Oleidesulfovibrio alaskensis DSM 16109: one gene and its partner. The protein of the gene in region 2 interacts with the protein of the main gene of each other region in a pairwise test. Links are inferred from orthologs where the notes say so. Each region holds a gene or a part of one and is shown on either strand. Other genes may lie near its edges.

Evidence for each region. Proteins that work in one complex are often made in the same cells at the same time.
Region 1: the proteins of dnaX (region 2) and dnaE interact in binary tests that used the Escherichia coli proteins (3 or more experiments, as listed by UniProt). The link is inferred for Oleidesulfovibrio alaskensis DSM 16109 from one-to-one orthologs.

The regions. Positions count from the first base shown.
Region 1 is NZ_AXWQ01000004.1:193,383-197,730, reverse strand. The notes cover bases 1-4,025. They hold dnaE (DNA polymerase III subunit alpha), read right to left. Parts: upstream 3,699-4,025; coding sequence 201-3,698; downstream 1-200. Other genes in these bases: H586_RS17745 (hypothetical protein), read left to right, coding at 3,958-4,025; queD (6-carboxytetrahydropterin synthase QueD), read right to left, coding at 1-208. Also shown: more of H586_RS17745, read left to right, coding at 4,026-4,311; H586_RS17740 (HD domain-containing protein), read left to right, coding at 4,314-4,348. UniProt on the Escherichia coli protein: DNA polymerase III is a complex, multichain enzyme responsible for most of the replicative synthesis in bacteria. This DNA polymerase also exhibits 3' to 5' exonuclease activity. The alpha chain is the DNA polymerase catalytic subunit.
Region 2 is NZ_AXWQ01000018.1:28,176-31,805, reverse strand. Bases 347-3,330 are described here. They hold dnaX (DNA polymerase III subunit gamma/tau), read right to left. Parts: upstream 2,714-3,330; coding sequence 980-2,713; downstream 347-979. Other genes in these bases: H586_RS0111235 (branched-chain amino acid transaminase), read right to left, coding at 2,783-3,330; H586_RS0111245 (YbaB/EbfC family nucleoid-associated protein), read right to left, coding at 628-939; recR (recombination mediator RecR), read right to left, coding at 347-623. Also shown: more of recR, read right to left, coding at 12-346; more of H586_RS0111235, read right to left, coding at 3,331-3,630. UniProt on the Escherichia coli protein: Part of the beta sliding clamp loading complex, which hydrolyzes ATP to load the beta clamp onto primed DNA to form the DNA replication pre-initiation complex.

The DNA.
Region 1 (4,348 bases), on a different replicon or contig from region 2:
GACCGTCAAGTACCTGTTTCAGTGCGTTTTTCAGTACTTTAAAATCCACCAGCAGCTCTGTGTCAGGCGTGAGGATTCCCCCTTCCACTGTGGCTTCAACGCCGAAGTTATGGCCGTGCAGTGCTTCGCACTTGCCGCAATAGTTGCGCAGCGAATGGGCCGCCGCAAAGTCGGAACGCACGGTAAGGCGCCATATTCCCTTAGGCATGAGTAGTTTTTCCTTTCATTTTCCACTGATTGAAGTCGTTATCAAACACGGGGCCGGGCTGGATGGAGTATTCCGGCCCCAGCTGCAGCAGGCACCAGCTGTCTTCTATGACCAGCTGCACGTTGACGGGAATGGTCCCTTTGTTTTTGCGCAGCAGTGCTTTCAGGCTGTCCAGATCAGACGAGTGCAGCTGATGAAGCCCCAGCTCTATGGTCACAGGCTCTTCACTTTCGTGGCAGGCTTTTGCCAGCGGAATGACCGCTTCGCCTATCACTTTTATCTCTTTAAGAATTTCTTCTTCATCATCTTGTTTTGCGGGCTGCTCGTCATCTTTTTTATCACTGATTTTCGCTTCAAGCAGCAGCGGCTGGTCAGATTGGAGCATCTCACGGCATTCTGCATAAGCTTCGGGAAAAAAGATGCATTCACCGGAGGCGGTAAGGTCTTCCACCTGACAAAAAGCCATCCGGTGACCTTTCTTGGTCAGAATTTCCTTGATGGAAGTGACCAGCACCGCTGATTTGAAACTCTGTTCAGGTCCCATCTCGCGGCAGTCTTCAAGCGGGGTAAGCCTGAGCCGGAAAATTTCTTTCCGGTAGGGCTGTAAGGGGTGGCTGCTGAGATAAAAGCCCAGAGCTTCCTTTTCCTTCCGCAGTTTTTCTTCGTCGTCCCATTCCTCCATGCTTTGTTCCGGGCAGTCAAAACCCAGTCCGGGGCAGGTCTGCGGTTCCTGCTCCATGACAGAAAACATGGAAATCTGGTTGGAGGCTTTTTCTTTGGCTTTTTTCTGTGCGCGGGCCACCACGGTATCAAGTCCGGCCACCATGCCCTGACGGGTGCACCCCAGGCAGTCGCAGGCACCGCTTTTAATCAGGTTTTCAAGCACCCGTTTGGTGACTTTGCGCAGATTCACACGCATGCACAGGTCCAGCATGGACTGAAAAGGACCGTCTTCTTCGCGGGCTTTCACTATCTCGCGGATAGCTTCGTCTCCCACGTTTTTGATGCCGCCCAGTCCGTATGTCACCTTGCCGTCCAGCACGCTGAATTCGCGGCGCGAAATCTGCACGTTAGGAGCCAGAACCTCAACCCCCATATCCTTGCAGCAGGCCACATATTTGAGCACCTTTTCCTGATTGTTCATTTCCGACGTCATCAGCGCGGCCATGAATTCCACAGGGTAGTGCACCTTCAGATAGGCGGTGTAATAGGATATGAGCGCATATGCCGCGGAGTGCGACTTGTTGAAGCCGTACTCCGCAAACTTTTCCATCAAGTCAAATATCTCGGTCGCTTTTGCCTCGGGAACGTTGTTTTCTTTAGCGCCTTTCGTAAACTTGATGCGCTCTTCGGCCATGGCCTCGGCATTCTTTTTGCCCATGGCGCGGCGCAGCAGGTCAGCGCCGCCCAGCGTGTAGTTTGCCACAATCTGGGCAATCTGCATGACCTGTTCCTGATAGACAATGACACCGTATGTGTCGCGCAGGCAGTCTTTCAGGCTTTCCAGCGGATAGGTGACCGCCACTTCTCCGTGTTTACGCTTGATGAATTCATCCACCATGCCGGACCCCAGCGGACCGGGACGGTACAGGGCCAGCATGGCGATGACGTCGTCAAAGCAGGAGGGGCGCAGCATGCGCAGGTACTGGCGCATGCCGGAACTTTCCACCTGAAAGACGCCGTCGGTTTCACCGCGGGAGTAAAGTTCGTATGTTTCCTTGTCTTCCAGAGACATGGTGTCGAGGTCGGGCGGAGTAAGGCCCTGCATGGCAATGAGGTCCAGCGCATCCTGTACCAGCGTCATGGTGCGCAGACCCAGAAAGTCGAATTTGACCAGACCGACTTTTTCGACAATTTTCATATCGAACTGGGTGACAATACCGCCTTTTTTATCTCGATACAGCGGCAGATACTCGAACATGGGCTTGTCTGAAATGACCACGCCGGCGGCATGGGTGGACGCATGACGCGAAAGTCCTTCAAGCCGCATGGAAATATCGAGCAGTTTGCGTATCTGCGGGTCGTTGGTGTAAAGCGTTTTAAGGTCCGGCTCCATGTCCAGAGCTTTTTTAATCGTCATTTTCAGGTCTTCGGGAATCAGCTTGGCTATTCTGTCCCCGTCCTGAAAAGACAGCCCCAGTGCCCGCGCAACGTCGCGCACTACCGCCTTTGCCTTCATTTTTCCAAAGGTGGTTATCTGGGCAACTGAATCTTCGCCGTACTTTCTGCCTACATACTGTATGACCTCGCCGCGCCTGCGTTCGCAGAAGTCCACGTCGATATCAGGCATGGACACACGCTCGTTGTTCAGAAAGCGTTCAAACAGCAGGTTGTAGGGAATGGGGTCAAGGTTTGTTATCTTGAGCGCCCATGCCACGATGGATCCGGCAGCGGAGCCACGGCCCGGACCCACAGGGATTTTGTTGTCTTTTGCCCAGTTGATGAAGTCCTGCACGATGAGGAAATAACCGGGAAAACCCATGCTGCAAATGACTTCAAGCTCTTTTTCCAGACGTTGCCAGTAGGCGGGTTCGTCTATCTGGTCGCGGTAGGGCAGAATCTCCAGACGTTTCTGCAGCCCCTCGTGCGAAAGCTTGCGGAATTCGTCTTCAAGCGTCATGCCTTCCGGCAGTTCGTAGTTGGGGAAATAATAGTTCCCGAGGTCCAGCGTGACATCAATCTGTCCGGCAATTTTGACGGTGTTTTCTATGGCTTCCGGAACATGGGCAAAGGCGGCTGCCATTTCGTCCGGCGACTTGTAATACAGTTCCGTAGTCTCAAAGCGCATGCGGCGCTCGTCGGTGACTTTGGCGCCGGTCTGGATGCACAGCAGGGTATCGTGCGCTTCAACGTCGGTTTTTTCCAGATAATGGCAGTCGTTGGTTGCCACCAGCGGCAGACCGGTTATACCGGCAAGCTCTATCAGCTTGTCATTCAGCTCGTCCTGTTCCTTCAGGCCGTTTGACTGAACCTCCAGATAAAACCTGTCGGGGTATATTTCGGCATATTCGCGGGCCAGTTCAATGGCGCGGTCCATGCCTTCGTTCAGCAGCGCCCGCGGAATTTCGCCTGCAAGGCAGGCGGAAAGAGCTATGATGCCTTCACTGTACTGCCTCAGCAGGTCTTTGCTGACACGGGGCTTGTAGTGAAAGCCTTCTGTAAAGCCGCGCGTGACCAGTTTTGCCAGATTATGATACCCTGTTCTGTTCTGTGCCAGAAGGACAAGGTGGTAGCGTTTTTTGGCCATATCGCCTGTTTTGTCGGTATGGTCGCCGTGGGCGACATATACCTCGCAGCCAATGATGGGCTTCAGGCCCATTTTCTGGGCCATCTGATAAAAATATACGGCTCCGTACATGTTGCCGTGGTCGGTAATGGCCACGGCAGGCATGTCGAATTCTTTGGCTTTTTCGCAAAGATCTTTCAGGCGGATGGCGCCGTCGAGCAGGCTGTATTCCGTATGACAATGAAGATGGACAAATTGTGGCATGCTGCTGATGGGTTGGGTGTTTCGGATGATTAAACAATGAAGATAACAGAAAAAAAACTTGCACTCAATTGCCTAAAATGTAAATGGAAACAGAGGGTTGTCGCAATTGTGGCCCGCCAAAGCCGTTCTGGCGGCGCGGCGGCCCTTTGTGGGCGGGTTGCATCGGGCGGCGCGGCGTCATACATCCATGCCCAAGGCGGAACGCCTACCGCGCAACCGGCCGTAAGCGGCTGCAACACTATGGCGCAAGGGGTGCAGTATGAATAACATTATGCGGCTGATGCAGGTTTTACCGGTTTCTCTGGCTGCTGTATGTCTTTCTGCGGCCGGCAGTTTTGCCGCGCAGGAGGCGGCGCAGCAGGCACCGGACGGCTGGAAGATGCAGCTGGCTGTTTTTTTGAATACCAAATGGGGACAATATGCCATGATCGCGGTCTTTTTTCTGCTGATCATCGGCTACCTGCGTTTTCTGTTTGGTCCCGGCGGAATCCTGCGGGAAAAAAAGTGGGACGAGTGGAACGAGCAGGCCCGTAAAGAACGGGAAAAAGCACAGAAAGACGGTTCCGGTACACGCAGACGCCCGGACGGCCTTTTTTATCGCGGAAGGGACTGAACATGGCCGGGTGTCCTGTCTTTGCACATGCGGGTGC
Region 2 (3,630 bases):
GCGGCCTGCGGTTACAGATCCTGCCGGAACTGCAACGACTGGCGCAATGTTTCCTTGTCTATGAACTTCACTTCGCTGCCCAGCGGTATGCCCTGTGCAAGACGGGTCACGCGAACCTGCGGAAAATCGCGGTTCACCATGCTGCGGATGTACGAAGCCGTATTTTCCGCCTCCAGCGTGGTTCCCAGCCCCAGAATGATTTCCCGCACTTCGCCTTCGGCCAGTCTGCGGCGCAGTCTTTCCAGCTCCAGCGATTCAGGATTCACATTATCCAGCGGAGCCAGCAGCCCGCCCAGAATCATATACTGCCCTTTGTAAAATCCGCCGTCTTCCATCGCCAGCAGGCTGTCCCACTCCGAAACCAGACACAGCGTATCGCGCCCGCGCGTGGCGTCGGTACATATGGCGCATGGGTCCACATCCGTCAGCGAACCGCAACGTCTGCACAGGTGCAGGTTGTCGCGCAGCTGCGCTATGGCGGCACCCAGACCGCGGGTTTCACTTTCGGGCCATTTCAGCAGGGTCATGGCCATGCGCAGGGCGGATTTTGGTCCCAGACCGGGCAAACGGGCCAGCCTGTCCACCAGCGCTTTGAGCGGTTCAGGCAATCGTTGCGCTGTCACGGCGTTACATCAGCCCCGGAATTTTCAGGCCGCCGGTCAGAGCACCCATTTCTTTTTCAACCATTTCCTTGGAAAGGCGCATCCCTTCATTGATGGCTGCCAGCACAAGATCCTGCAGCATGTCCACATCCTGCGGGTCCACCACAGCGGGGTCTATTTTAATGGCGCGCAGTTCCTGCTTGCCGGACACGGTTACTGAAACCATGCCCCCGCCTGCACTGGCATCCACGGTGCGCTCGCCAAGCTGTTCCTGAAGCTCGGTCATCTTCTTTTGCATAATCTGCGCCTGACGCAGCATATCCTGCATGCCTCTCATATGATCCTCCGGGAATGTCTGTATACGGCCAGCGCCGTTATCAGTCGTTGTTATTTTTTTCCATATACCGCACCGCCAGCACACGCGCTCCCAACTCTTCTTTCAGAAGCTGTACGGCAGGGTGGTCATCCAGTTCCTTGCGCAGGTCCGAGATGGCCTTGCGCTGTTCGGTGGGTTCACCCACCGCCACTGTAACACCCGCACCCCAGTAGCTGCGGGCCAGAGTCTCCAGAGCGGCTGCCATTTCCGGCTGTGTCAGACGGTCGCGCTGCATCTGGTACGCGGGGGTGATATGCAGCACCCCGTCACGCAGTTCACCTTTTATCTGCCGCAGGAGTCGCAGGCTTTTGCCGTCCTGACCGTTCTGCTGCAGGCAGAACTGCGCGAAACCCTCCCACGTGGCGGGGCCGGACGGCTCGGGCTGCCCCGGCGGAGCATCCTCGGCGGGGGGGGGCGCTGTACTGTCTGCCTGCGCCTGCTGTTGCGGTTCCGCCGCATCCGCAACACGACCGGAAGTACCGGCAGGGTCCGGGACAGACGGGACAGACGGGGCAGAGCGGGGCGGAGCAGCATGTCCGCCCGCCGGCGGAGTACCGGACGAACCGCCGGAAGGAGCAGGTCCGTCACCGGCCACGGGCACCGGAGCAGGCGCCGTCTGCGAAGCCTGCTGCATACCCAGCAGGCGCGGCATGAATGCAAGATTGAGCAGCAGCAGTTCCAGCGCCATGGCCGGTTCAAGGCTGTTCAGCACGCGCCGCTGTCCTTCCAGAGTCATCTGCCAGCAGGCATGGATGTGCGACAGGGCAAACTGCGGTGCCCATTCAAGCCACTGACGGGCTTCTTCTTCGGGCAGGTCCAGCAGGGGCAATGCGCTTTCACCGGCCTGACGCAACATGAACAGGTTGCGCCACATGCCTGTCAGCTCGCGCAAAAAAAAGCCCAGATCAAGTCCCTGATCAAGAACATCGCGCAACACGGTGGAAACACCGACACAGTCCTGACGCCTGATGGCGTCGGCCACGCGGAAAAACAACTCCTGTCCGGCAAGCCCCAGAATACCCCGGGCATCCGCCACGGTCAGAGAATCGCTGCCCAGTGCCAGCACCTGTCCCAGCAAAGACATGGAGTCGCGTACGCTGCCGGCGGCACGGCGGGCAATAAGCTTGACCGCTTCAGACTCGTATCCTGTGCCTTCGCGCTCAAGAATGCGCACCAGATGCGCTGCCAGTCCGTTTTCGGTAAGCCGTTTGAAAATAAAATGCTGACAGCGGCTGACAATGGTTACGGGAAATTTATGCGGCTCGGTGGTGGCCATGACAAAGGTGACATTGGCCGGCGGCTCTTCCAGCGTTTTCAGCAGCGCGTTAAACGCCTCGCGGGTGAGCATGTGCGCCTCGTCGATGATGAAAACCTTGTACCGGCCTTCCATGGGGGCATAACCGATGGCTTCCTTGAGGCGTTTGGCGTCATCAATGCCGCGGTTGGAGGCGCCGTCAATCTCCACCACGTCCACAGCCATGCCCTGCGTTATCTTGCGGCACTGTTCACACTCGTTGCAGGGTTCCGCGGCCGGACCGCGGGTGCAATTAAGCGCCTTGGCAAAAATACGCGCGATGGTGGTTTTTCCCACCCCGCGCGTACCGCTGAACAAGTAGGCAGGCGCGACCCTGTTTTCGGCCGCGGCCCGTGACAGAATGGCTTTGACGGTTTCCTGTCCGGCAACGTCGGCAAAGGTCTGCGGCCTGTATTTTGCGGTTAGCGATGCGTGACTCATAAGTGGGGGGGCTAAAAGGGTGAAAAACCGGCCCTGCCGAGGCAGGGCCGGCCGGAAAGGCGTATGCCGCTACAGTGAATACTGATGCAGCCAGTGTGCGTACTTGGGATTTTCACCCTTTACAAGCTTGAAGTACTCGGTCTGCAGATGCTTGGTGACCGGTCCGGCCTTGCCGGCGCCGATAACGCGGCGGTCCACTTCACGTATGGGAGTGACCTCCGCCGCAGTGCCGCAGAAAAAGGCTTCATCGGCCACATACAGCTCATCGCGGGTGAACTGCTGTTCCACCACGGTGTAGCCCAGATCACCGGCCAGCGTCATCAGGCTGTTGCGGGTGATACCGTCCAGTATGGACGTAAGGGGCGTTGTTTTAATAACGCCGCCGCGCACGATGAAAATGTTTTCGCCGGTGGCTTCAGAAACAAATCCCGCGGTATCCAGCATCAGCCCTTCGTCGTAACCGTCTGCAAGAGCTTCTGTTTTGGCCAGAATGGAGTTTACATAGTTGCCCACGGCCTTTGCCTTGGTCATCATGGCGTTTACATGATGGCGCTGGAAGGAACTGGTTTTTACGCGGATGCCCGCTTCCAGCGCCTCTTCACCCAGATACGCGCCCCAGGGCCACGTGGCAATGATGGTCTGTATGGGGTTGCTGCCGGGGTTCACACCCATGGCACCCGCGCCCACAAAGCTCAAGGGGCGGATATAGCCTTCGTCCAGTTTGTTGCGCTGCAGCGTTTCCACCACGGCATCCACAAGCTGGTCGACGGTATAGGGAATTTCCATGCGCAGAATGCGGGCCGAAGCAAACAGGCGTTCGACATGTTCGCGCAGGCGGAACACGGCGGAAGTGCCGTCAACACACTTATAGGCGCGGATTCCCTCGAACACGCCCAGACCGTAATGCAGGGTGTGGG